2 regions of the Arthrobacter sp. StoSoilB20 genome follow, and region 1 is predicted to be linked to the other one. Evidence: predicted binding sites of a transcription regulator. Region 1 holds the regulator's gene; the other holds the start of a gene.
The links. Region 1 encodes Rex, which represses fermentation and respiration genes when NADH is low (regulators of the CRP and FNR family bind a similar motif). Its sites were predicted from a motif close to CTTGTGAANNNNTTCACAAG; they were not measured.

Region 1 (6,154 bases):
GGCTGGAAAGGCCTCATCAACGATCCCCACCTCGATGGCAGCCATGACATCGCTGCGGGCCTGCGCGCCGCCCGTGGCTTCCTCAAGCAGGTCACCGCTTTGGGTCTGCCCACTGCCACCGAGTTCCTCGAGCCCATCAGCCCGCAATACATGGCTGACCTCGTGTCCTGGGGTGCCATTGGTGCCCGCACCACCGAAAGCCAGATCCACCGCCAGCTTGCCTCAGGATTGTCCATGCCCATCGGCTTCAAGAACGGCACCGACGGCGACCTCCAGGTGGCCATTGACGCTTGCGGCGCCTCTGCCGCGGAGCAGGCCTTCCTGGGAATCGACGACGCCGGCCGCGCGGCTCTCGTGGCAACCTCCGGCAACCCGGACACCCACGTCATCCTGCGCGGTGGCCGCAAGGGGCCTAACTACTCAGTGGACGATGTTGCCGCTGCTTCCGCCAAACTCGCCTCCAAGGGACTGAACCCACGCCTGATCGTGGACGCAAGCCACGCCAACAGCGGCAAGAGCCACCACCGCCAGGCAGAGGTAGCCCTGGAAATCGGTGCGCAGCTGGAGGCAGGGGAGACCTCGCCCATCGCCGGGGTCATGTTGGAGAGCTTCCTGGTAGGCGGAGCCCAGAAGCTCGACACCGCCAAGCAGCTGGCCGGGGAGCAGGAACTCGTATACGGGCAGAGCGTCACGGATGCCTGCATGGAGTGGGACGTCACGGCGTCGGTGCTGGAGCAGCTCGCGGCTTCGGCCCGGAAGCGCCGGGCAGTGGTTGCCCTGTAGCATCCCCGGCGCGGCGGTAGGTTGGGCCGGCTCCGTTTCGTGGCTTTGCTGCGCAACATGCCGTGCGCCCGGCACTCCCGGCAGCGAGCCCACGAATCGGGCGCTGCGGGTGAGTGGTGGGGGCATGGCAGGTCGGCGGCAGGTCAGCTGCGGGGGAGGGAGCGTGTTCCCACTTTGCGGAAATGCTTTCACATTGGCCCCATCAGCCTCTAGAGTATCTAGCACATGGTTGTTGGATGGCTCAGCATCGGCACACCGTTCTACTGGGGGTGTCCTACTGTCTGAGAGCAAAGGAATATGGGAAATGTCCGCAGAGACTAACTTCTCGAATGCGCGTTTCATGACGGTGGCCGAAGTGGCCGACGTCCTGCGTGTTTCCAAAATGACCGTGTACCGCCTGGTCCACTCAGGGGAAATGCCCGCCGTCAGGTTCGGCCGTTCCTTCCGGGTTCCTGAAGAGGCCGTTGCCCAGTACCTTAAGGGTGCTGTGGTGGACGGACAATCCGAGACCGCCTGAGGCCTCCCGGTCCGTCCAGCGGACCGTGGTCACAGGGTGCCCCTTTGAAGCGGTACTCTGTTAAGGAACGTTTTACGTCAATGTAAGAATCTGTCAGTTGTACTTGTCTGCTTCCGCGGATCTGTTCCAACAGACAGGAACTTCTAGTTTGTAAGGAACTTTCGTGGGTTCAGTTATTAAGAAGCGCCGCAAGCGTATGGCCAAGAAGAAGCACCGCAAGCTGCTTCGCAAGACCCGCCACCAGCGCCGCAATAAGAAGTAGAGATACTTCATCAAGCGTGAATGCCCGCTGCCTTTCGAGGTGGCGGGCATTTTTGCATCCGGACGGTCTCTCACGTCCTCCGGGGTTTAGACCAAATGTTCTCTCACGTCCCCCGGGGTTTGGGCCGGTCCCTCTCTCACGTCCCCCGGGGTTGGGCCGGACGGTCTCTCATGTCCCCCGGGGTTGGGCCAGACGGTCTCTCACATCCCCCGGGGTTTGGGCCGGTCCTTCTCTCACGTCCCCCCGGGTTTGGGCCGGACGGTCTCTCATGTCCCCCGGGGTTGGGCCGCACGGTCTCTCATGTCCCCCGGGGTTTGGACCGGACGTTCTCTCATGTCCCCCGGGGTTTGGACCGAACGTTCTCTCACGTCCCCGGGGAAAAGCCCGAAGCAACCGCGGGATCCTGCCATGCTGATCGTAGAGCGCCTTTAATCTGCCGAGTGGCGGACGTAAAGTTGTCCGCCAAATCGTCTTTCCCGAATTTGAGGACGGTCCAGCCCGCTGCCTCGAACGCCTTGTCGCGTCTCCGATCGCTGAACATCTGTTCCCGCCCAAGGTGATGACCGCCGTCGTACTGTATTGCTATCCGACGATCACGGAAGCCCAAGTCTGCCGACGGCGAGAACGGGTCGTTAGGGCGGAGCTGCACTTGGAGCTCGGGTTCGGGAATGCCGGCGTCCAGCATCGCCAAGCGAAGCAACGACTCGGGCGCAGAATCCGCCCCGACACGCATCAGGTCCAAAGCTTCCCTTGCGCGGACAACGCCCTGCAGGTTCTTGTGTCTGTCCACCAACTGTCGAAGAGCCTCCAGGGTGGTGAAAGGCGTGTCTCGTTCTTCGAATTCCGGTCTGGGCCTGCGGATGAGTTCGTCGCCCATGCAGATGAGATCGCGGACCGGCAGGCGCCTTGCCAGATCCAACCAAGTCCGGGACCGAGTACTCATCCAGATGCCTTCGACGCACTCGATTTCGTCATCAAAGGCAACCACAGTATGTCCGATTACTCCCTTGCGCCGCACAGATGGCAGCTGCCTCGGCTTGCTGAGGTGCAGCTCATTGGAGTCCGACAACCACGGCGGAAGACACGCACCTTGCAACCTCGCTGCCGTTACATGGGAAATCCAAGCGCCAGGACTTACCGCTGACAGCGTTCTAGCGGCGGCTGACAGCTCAAAATTCCAATCCGATGGCCGGTAAATGCCACGGCTGACCCCATCTACCGTGGTGCGGTTCCAGAGGTTTCTTAGCCCCAGACCTGCCGTCTTCGCTTCTTCGAGCGTGAATGGTGCGTTGGTGAGGTGAGCCGGAAGAGGCATGGCATTCTGCATACTTGGCATTCTTGCCCAGAAACGCTTGTGTCACCGGAAGTTATCCACAGGCTCGGTGGGGCCTCCGGGGGATGTGAGTGAGCGTTTGGGTTGGGGGCAGGGGATGTGAGCGAGCGTTTGGGTTGTGGCCCGGGGGATGTGAGTGAGCGTTTGGGTTGTGGCGCGGGGATGTGAACGAGCGTCAGATGCGGGGGCCGCGGAACCGTGAAAATCCGCGCCAGAGGCCGTAGACCGCCCCGCCCACCGTTGCGGCTTTCAGTCCCAAGGTTGCCGCCCGACGACCGGAACGAAAGTCGTACACGGGCCAGTTATTCTCACGAGCATGCCGGCGCAGCTTTGCATCCGGGTTGATCACGACAGGGTGCCCCACCATGGTGAGCAAAGGGATGTCGTTGGCGGAATCGCTGTAGGCCCAGCAGTGATCCAGATCCAGGCCCTCCCTGTCGGCCACAAGCTGGACCGCCACTGCCTTTGCAGGCCCGTGAAGAATGTCGCCCACGAGTTTTCCCGTATACATGCCGTCTTCCACTTCACCCACGGTGCCAAGGGCGCCGGTTAGTCCGAGCCGGGTGGAAATGACCGTGGCTACCTCTATGGGTGTAGCCGTGACGAGCCAGACCTTGCGTCCAACCCTGAGGTGCTGTTCCGCGAGTGCCTTGGTCCCCGGCCAGATCCGCGACTCGATCATTTCGTCGTAGACCTCTTCGCCCAGGGCCTTGATGTCATCAACAGTGATGCCGGCAGCAAGGGTAAGCGCGGAGTCGCGGACAGAGTGGACGTCTTCCATGTTCTCGCCCCGCATGACGAACTTGAACTGCTTCCACGCGAATCCAGCCGCTTGCGAAAGTGTGAAGGCCTTACGTTCGTACATTTTGCGGGCAACGTGGAAGAGGCTTGCACCCTTCATCAAAGTGTTGTCGACGTCGAAGAAGGCGGCTTCGCCCGTGCGCTTCTGCACGGCGTCCTTCTGCACAGTGTGCTTCTGCACCAAGGCATCTGCGACCACGGCGGCGTTCTTCTCCTCGGGCATGTCTTGAGTCTAGTCAATCGCCGGGAACCGCGTTGGGGGCGCACGGGTGAACCGCTTGAAGGTGGGGGATGTGAGAGAGGGTGCGTCCGGTGGGTGGGGGATGTGAGAGACGGTTGGACGGTACCTTTGAGGCATGGCTATTCCCGACGTCGTCCTCCTCACCAAAGCTGACTGCCACCTGTGCACGGAGGCGCGTGCCGCCGTCGAGCGTGTCACCACAAGCCTGGGCGTGCAATGGACTGAACAACGGATCGACGACGATCCCCGGTTGCAGGAACGCTTTGCCGAGGAGATTCCCGTAGTGCTGGTTGATGGTATCCAACGTGATTTTTGGAAGATCGACGAGGACCGGTTGACCCGCACCCTGAAGAAGGTCCTGGAGGGCTGAAAGCAGGATTACCCGCAAGTAATGGCTTTTGTTCAGTCCGGCCGGGGGTCATAGAGTGGAACAACAAAGCGACGCAATGGAGAATACCGTGACTGCGCTGGAACCGTCCCCGGAAGCTGTAACCGGGGACAACGAACCTGCCGCCAAGCAGATCCCGCCCGCGGCTGTGGCCCGGATGACCCTCTATTTGCGCGCGCTCAACTCTTTGCTGGCCGAGGGCGTGGAGCGGGTGTCGTCGGAGGCGTTGGCGGAGGCCTCAGGGGTCAGTTCGTCCACGCTCCGCAAGGACCTTTCCTACGCGGGATCTTATGGGACACGCGGTGTCGGCTACGAAGTCCAATACCTTAGCCGCCACATTGCGGCCGCCCTGGGCCTGACCCATGACTGGAAGGTCGCCATTGTTGGCGCCGGTAACCTCGGCAAAGCCCTGGCCAGGTATGGCGGGTTCGAGTCCCGGGGCTTCGACGTTGTAGCTATTTTCGACGCCGACCCCATGGTGATCGGCAATGAAGTTGGCTGGCTGCGTGTCAGCGACTCCGCCGAACTTGAGCGGGTCCTGGAGCGTACACATACCAACATGGTGGTGCTGGCGCTGCCGGCGACCGTGGCCCAGGCTGTGTGCGACCGCGTCATTGCCGCCGGCATCCGGAGCATCCTCAGCTTCGCGCCGGTGCTGTTGCAGGTCCCTCCGCACGTGAACCTCCGCAAAGTGGATATGGCCACGGAACTGCAGATTTTGGCCTATCACGCACAACGGGCGCAGACACCGGGCCAGGCTGTATAGCCTTCGCCGGGTCCGCGCCCGCAGGGTTGTCTAAGGCTGCGTCTTTAGCGGCCGTAGGGGTTCTGGTACGTGTTGCCGAACGGCTGCGCCTTGCGGAAATAAGGAGCCGACGCCGGCAGGTACAGCATGACGATCGCCGCAACACCCAGCAGGATCACGATGAGCTGCAAGATGCCGTAGGTGGCGCCGAACTGGAACAGGCTGGTCAGGCCCAGGACGGAGATCGCCGCGAAGACGGTGCCGAGGATCCTGGCCCAGTTCTTGCCCTTGCGGACGGGGAAAGCGACCAGCGCGTAGAGGCCAAGGCCCACGATTGCTCCGACGATGGCGCTCACACCGATCACGCCCCGCATGCCTTCCAGGGACCCTTCGGGAAGCTCAGTGCCTTGCTGGCCGGCCTGCTGGTTCATGGCATTGATAAAGGCGTCAGCACCAGTGGTAGCCAACAGCAGCGAGCTGATCGCGGAGAGAATGCCTGCCGCAATGATCATCCAGAAGGCGTAGTTGACCATGGGCGGCACGGCGGTGGGGCCGGGCTGCTGGCTGGGCCAGTTGGTGTCCTGCCCGTACTGCGGTGCGGCAGGAGCCTGGCCGTAGGGAGAAGACTGTTGGCCGTACTGCGGTGCTGCCGGGCTCTGCTGGCCGTACTGGGGCGCGGAAGGCTGCCCGTACTGCGGTGCTGCGGGGCTCTGCTGGCCGTACTGGGGCGCTGACGGAGCGGCGGGCTGGGTGTCCGGCTGCTGGGGCTGGTTGGCATCGCCCGGGTTTGACGGCGGGTACGGAGGGTTGCTCATGGCATTCCTTTGCTTGTTCGACTGCTGGTGCGGCCGCCGGGATCAGCAAAATGACCCTGCCCCCAGCGTGGTTCTGCTTCCACCGTACCTTCCGGGTCTGACGCTGAAGGTGATCCCACGCAGGTATTTCCGGCGGACGGCAAAAATCATCATGTTGGCTTACGCCTTCATGATGAAGGCCGCGCATGATGAAGGCCGCGGCGATCCGGAGGATTTACCGCGGCCTTCTGCTCCAGGTGGCCGTTCAGCGAACGACGACGGCAGTTGCG
Region 2 (6,154 bases), 940 kb from region 1:
GCGTGATCCGACGAAGTCCGTGGAGACAACATCGGGAGAATCGATGTAGTCGATCTGCTTACGCAGATCCGAATGCAGGGACATCTCGCGGAGGAAGTCGTTGACCTCATCGCGCGTGGTGCCCTTTTCAAGGTTCAGGTTCAGGATGGCCATGGAGACATCCGGCGTGGGAACGCGGATGGCATTGCCGGTCAGCTTGCCCTGAAGTTCCGGGAGAGCCTTGGCGACGGCCTTGGCAGCACCGGTTTCGGTGATGACCATGTTCAGCGCAGCGGAACGTCCACGGCGATCGCCCTTGTGGAAGTTGTCGATCAGGTTCTGGTCATTGGTGAACGAGTGCACGGTTTCGACGTGTCCGTGGATGATGCCGAACTTATCGTTGATGGCCTTCAGCACCGGGGTGATGGCGTTGGTGGTGCAGGAAGCAGCGGTGACGATCTTGTCGTCGTCCGCGATATCCCGGTGGTTGATGCCGTGGACAATGTTCTTCAGCTCGCCCTTGCCCGGTGCGGTGAGCAGGACGCGGGCAGCACCCTTGCTTTGCAGGTGCTGGGACAGGCCCTCAGCGTCACGCCAGCGGCCCGTGTTGTCCACCACCAGGGCGTCCTTGATGCCGTAGGCCGTGTAGTCAACCGTGGCGGGGTTGTCCGAGTAGATGACCTGGACCTGCACGCCGTTGGCGGTGATGGTGTTGGCTTCCTCGTCAACGCGGATGGTGCCCTCGAAGGATCCGTGGACGGAGTCGCGGCGCAGCAGGCTGGCGCGCTTGACGAGGTCATTCTCCGCACCCTTGCGTACGACAATCGCGCGGAGCCGCAGGCCGTGTCCGCCACCGGCCTTTTCAATAAGGATGCGGGCCAGGAGGCGGCCGATACGGCCAAAGCCGTAGAGGACGACGTCGGTGCTGGTGCGGTCGTCAGCGCCGCGCTTGCCAACGATCTCAGCAAGCTCTGCACGCAGGTACTCATCCAGGGAGGCGCCATTGCCTTCGGCCCGGAACTTCTCGGTCAGTCGTGCAATATCAATGGCTGCCGCGCCGAGTTCCAGCTCCGACAGGGCGTTCAGCAGGGGGGCGGTCTCTTCGAGCAGGAGCTCGTGGTTGCTCATCCGGCGGGCGAAACGGTGCGCCTTAAGGATGTTCATGGTGGACTTGTTGATCAGGCTGCGGCCGTGAATGCTGGTGACCACGTTGTTTTCCCGGTACAACCGGCCGATCACCGGAATCATGGCCTCGGCGAGGGCCTCCCGGCCCATCCACTTATCAAGACAAGAATCTGACGTCTGGCTCACAGAACTACCTTCCTTGGGTCAACCACATACGTCCTCGTATGCAGATGGCAGCGGCCGCCCGGAGTAGTCCTGCGGCACATGCGCCGGCGGGCTTCGGTCCACCCACAGCGCCTTGAACGAGAGCAAAGAAAATCCGCCGGCTGCGAACGCAGTCCCGGCGGCAGAACATCTACGTTCAGTAACCATTCTAGGGCTGAAGGCGGGAGCGTAGGCCGCCCGGAGGCGTGAAATCACTCACACGCCGCTATTGTGGCGGTCATAAATGGATGGGTCGACCGATACGCCGGGTTCTGTCATCCCTTTCCGTTACCGGAAAAGGAGTGGCGGCCATCCATCTACGAACGCCGTTGCCGACGCCCTCCAGCAGCCTACCCGGACACTCGGGCGGGCAGCCCTCAAACGTGTCCTGTCTGGCCTTGCTCCGGGTGGGGTTTACCTAGCCTCCCCGGTCACCCAGGGAGCTGGTGGTCTCTTACACCACCGTTTCACCCTTACCTGCTGCCGCACGATGAAAACATCGCGCAGCGCAGGCGGTCTGTTCTCTGTGGCACTGGCCTGCGGGTTACCCCGAGTGGGCGTTACCCACCACCCTGCCCTGCGGAGCCCGGACGTTCCTCGAGCCACTTTCGTGACGCGCGACCGCCTGGTCGACCCATCCGCCGTCCAGTCTACCGGCGTTGGGACCGGCCGAAGTCCGGCGGTAATATCGGCTGGTGCTGATTCTGCTTCCGCCTTCCGAAGGCAAGACCCCCGCTGCCAAAGGTCCCGCCATCGAGTGGGAGTCCCTCAGTTTTCCGGAGCTGAATCCTTACCGGGCAAAAGTCCTTGAGGCCCTGGGTACAGTCAGCGCGCACGAGGACGCACTCGCTTTGCTGGGCGTCGGAGCCTCGCTGCGGGACGACGTCGAACGTAATACCCGGCTCAACGCGGAACCGGCAGCGCCGGCGCACCAGGTCTATTCGGGTGTTCTTTACGACGCCTTGGGCTATAACAGCATGACTCCCACGCAGCGGCGCAAGGCCACCGAATCCATCCTGGTGGTCTCAGCCCTGTGGGGCGCCATCGGCTTTGGCGACCACGTGCCCGCCTATCGGCTGTCCATGGGAACGGCACTGCCCGACGTCGGACGCCTCGCCTCATTTTGGAAGCCGCAACTGAACGCTGCACTCGCCACGCGCAGCGAAGGGGAACTCCTGGTCGATTGCCGTTCCAGCACCTACGCCGCGGCCTGGGCTCCCCCGGCGGCGCAGACCGTCAATGTCAATGTCTTCAATGAGGCAAACGGCAAGCGCACCGTGGTCAGCCACTTTGCCAAGCACACACGCGGTGAGTTGGCACGGCACCTGTTGACCAGGCGCGGCAAAGCCCCGTCAACTCCAGGTCAGCTCCTGAAGGCTGCCGGCGAAGTGTGGACTGCGGAACTGGTTGAGGGCACGGCCCGCAAGCCCCACGCGCTGAACATCATCCTGACCTAGCCGGGCATGGGCCGGGAAAGGTGGGGCCCGGTCAGTTCCACTCGGCCGAACGGACCAGGATGACCCCTGAGTCCGGGCAAAAAACGATCTCGTCCTCGGCTGCGGCCTTGACCTCGGCAAGGTCGCCGGGGCTGAGCATCATGCCCGAGCCCTCGGACTTGCCGTGGAACAGGCGCGCAGCACCGACGCCACGCTTGGCAATGGTCTTCTCGTACACTGCCAGCAGCCCGGCATCAAGGGTGTCGGCGAACGCTGCGCGCTGGCCCCGAACCACGGTTTCTTCAGCTGCAATCTCGGCAATGGCTTCATCCAGCTCAGCGCGGATGCTGCCGAAGGAGCCCTGGATGTCATCGACAATCGCCTGCTGGGCGGCCTGACGCTCACGCAGCGTGTCCAGCCGCTCCAGGATCTCAAGTTCAACGTCCTCAAGGTCCGAGCGGCGCTTGTTCAGCGAGGCGATGTCATTTTGAAGTGCCACCAGGTCCTTGGACAGTCCCGTGCCACTGTTAAGCCGCGTTTCGTCACGTTCGATCCGGGTGGCAACCTGCTCCACGTCCGCCTCCGCACGCCGAAGCTCAGCCTCGGCGTCACGGACGGCCACCTTTGCCGCGCCGAGTTCACCATTGGCAACGGTCAGCGCATCCGTGAGGTCCTTGATCCGGGGATCGGTTTCAAAGACCCGCCGACGACCGGCCAGCGATTTAAGCTTGGCATCCAGCCCCTGCAGTTCAAGCAATTTCAGTTGTTCTGCCGGTGCTGCTTTCGCCACGCTTACCTCCGCTTGTCGCTGCCGGGCCTGGGGATCAGTTCCGGCCGGATCAACCCCGTTCTGTTGGGGCTGCCCGTATCCTTCTAGACTCTAGTCCCCGCCGGGAGTGAGTATGAAGTCCCAAGGATCGCTGTTGGTGCTGCTGACGCGGATTTCGACGTCATAGCCTTGGTCCGCTAGGACGTTTCCCAGCGCTTCGGCTGCGGCGGGCAGCCAAAGCCATTCGCTGGCAAAATGCGAAACGTCAATCAGGTAGGGGCGCCCGTTGCTTGCTCCCTCACGGGCTTCCGAGGCCGGATGGTGGCGCATGTCCGCGGTGACATACACGTCGGCGTTGCTGGCACGCACCGCGTCGAACAGGCTGTCTCCGGCCCCACCGCACACGGCGACCCGCCGGACCAGTCCGTCCTTGTCCCCGGCAACGCGGACACCACCGGCCACTGCCGGAAGCATTTCGAAGACCCTCGCCGCAAAGTCGCCGAGGGTGGCGAGTTCCGGCAGGTCGCCCACCCGGCCTATGCCTTCTTCAGGCAAGCCGTTGGCAGCGGGTGTCAGCGGGGACACGTTCTCAAGTCCAAAAGCGTCGGCAAGGACGTCCGAAACTCCTCCGACGGCGGAATCCCCGTTGGTATGGACGGTCAGGAGTCCGGTCCCGGCCTCGATCAACCGGTGGACCGCCAGGCCCTTTGCCGAGGTGGCGGCTACCGAATTCACCCCTTTAAGGAGCAGCGGATGGTGGGTAATCAACAACCCGGCGCCCCACTCAATGGCTTCATCAATAACATCCAACGTGGGGTCCACCGCAAAAAGGACCTTGGTAACGGGAACGTTGGGGCGCCCTACCACCAAGCCCACTTCGTCCCAGTCCTCCGCCAATGACTCAGGCCAGAGTTCCTCAACCGCCAGTAAGACCTGGCCTAGCGTGGGATCACCGCTGGCGGCACCTGTCTGGTCCTCTTCAACTGTTTGGTCATCGTCGACCGAATCCGCATCAGAAATGCCGGTGTTTACTGCTTCCATGCTCTTATTCTTCCCTACTTCGGACCTCCGACGGCGGATGAGGTGGTCCGCTCGCCCGAAGTACCTGCCAGGTGCCGTAATTCTCCCGTAAGGTGAAGCGGGAATCATCAAGCCCTCCCATCCATTGAAGAGAACATGAAAACTTTCGTACTTGGCGGTGGCTGCTTCTGGTGCCTGGACGCCGTTTACCAGAAAACCCGCGGTGTCAGCTCGGTTGTCTCGGGCTACACAGGCGGCCATGTCCGCAACCCCGACTACTACCAGGTCTGTTCCGGAACTACGGGGCATGCCGAAGTGGTGGCAGTAACGTTCGACGAGACCATAGTTCCGCAAGAGGTCATCCTGGACATGTTCTTTGCCCTGCATGACCCCACCACCTTGAACCGGCAGGGTTATGACGTTGGAACCCAGTACAGGTCCTCGATGTTCTACACCACCACGGAAGAAAAGGTGTTGTTCGAGGAGGCCATCGAGCGGGCCCAGGCCCTGTGGTCCGATCCGATTGTGACCGAGGTCAGCAGGCTCCCCGAATTCCATGAGGCCGAGGAAGTCCACCAGAATTACTACGCCAAATTCCCGTACCAGGGATATTGCCAGGTGATTATTAACCCGAAACTGGCAAAGGCCCGGAAATATTACTCTGCATGGCTTACTGCTTAGCGGTGTTTCGATCCGGCTGGTTAGGCTGACCTCAGCATTCCCTCTTCAGAGATAGGCGTAATTTTCATGGCAAGGATCTACGACGACGTCACGCAGCTGGTAGGCCGCACTCCGCTGGTCCGTTTGAACCGGCTCACCGAAGGCCTCGACGCCACGGTTGCGGTCAAGCTCGAGTTCTACAACCCGGCCAACAGCGTCAAGGACCGCATCGGTGTGGCCATCATTGACGCTGCCGAAAAGTCCGGCGCCTTGAAGCCCGGCGGAACCATCGTCGAAGGTACCTCCGGCAACACCGGCATCGCCTTGGCACTGGTGGGCGCAGCACGTGGCTACAAGGTCATCCTGACCATGCCGGAGACCATGTCCACAGAGCGCCGCGTCATGTTGCGCGCTTACGGTGCCGAGATCGTCCTGACGCCCGGATCCGAAGGCATGCGCGGCGCCGTCGAAAAGGCCCAGGAAATCGTTGCCAACACCGAGAACTCCATTTGGGCGCAGCAGTTCGCCAATGAAGCCAACCCGGCCATCCACCGCGCCACCACCGCCGAGGAAGTCTGGGAAGACACCGACGGTGAAGTGGACATCTTCGTTGCGGGCGTAGGCACCGGCGGAACCATCACCGGCGTCGGCCAGGTACTTAAGGAACGCAAGCCCGGCGTACAGATTGTGGCCATCGAGCCCAAGGACTCCGCCATCCTCAACGGCGGCGCTCCGGGACCCCACAAGATCCAGGGCATTGGCGCCAACTTTGTTCCCGAAATCCTGGACACCAATGTTTACGACGAAGTCCTGGATGCCACGTTGGAAGACTCCGTCCGCGTTGCCCGTGAACTCGGAGCCCGTGAAGGCATCCTCGGTGGCATTTCCTCCGGTGCCATCGTGTGGGGTGCCCTCGAGCTTGCCAAGCGTCCTGAGAACGCCGGCAAGTTGATTGTTGCCG

Region 2: LDN85_RS12750 (glyceraldehyde-3-phosphate dehydrogenase) is a predicted target of Rex. The motif match lies at 1,512-1,531, and genes of this name have one in related genera.

What each region holds. Positions count from the first base shown of each region.
Region 1 covers NZ_AP024651.1:3,767,766-3,773,919, reverse strand. The annotation lists gene LDN85_RS17145 (3-deoxy-7-phosphoheptulonate synthase) at 1-783, shown strand, start outside; gene LDN85_RS17140 (helix-turn-helix domain-containing protein) at 1,088-1,300, shown strand; gene LDN85_RS17135 (AURKAIP1/COX24 domain-containing protein) at 1,464-1,562, shown strand; gene LDN85_RS22015 (DUF559 domain-containing protein) at 1,927-2,505, opposite strand; gene LDN85_RS17125 (HAD-IB family hydrolase) at 3,071-3,919, opposite strand; gene LDN85_RS17120 (glutaredoxin family protein) at 4,053-4,307, shown strand; gene LDN85_RS17115 (redox-sensing transcriptional repressor Rex) at 4,396-5,091, shown strand; gene LDN85_RS17110 (hypothetical protein) at 5,136-5,885, opposite strand.
Region 2 covers NZ_AP024651.1:2,822,869-2,829,022, forward strand. The annotation lists gene LDN85_RS12750 (glyceraldehyde-3-phosphate dehydrogenase) at 1-1,254, opposite strand, end outside; RNA gene rnpB (RNase P RNA component class A) at 1,554-1,945, opposite strand; gene LDN85_RS12760 (peroxide stress protein YaaA) at 2,004-2,765, shown strand; gene LDN85_RS12765 (C4-type zinc ribbon domain-containing protein) at 2,797-3,534, opposite strand; gene LDN85_RS12770 (Nif3-like dinuclear metal center hexameric protein) at 3,625-4,554, opposite strand; gene msrA (peptide-methionine (S)-S-oxide reductase MsrA) at 4,690-5,214, shown strand; gene cysK (cysteine synthase A) at 5,281-6,154, shown strand, end outside.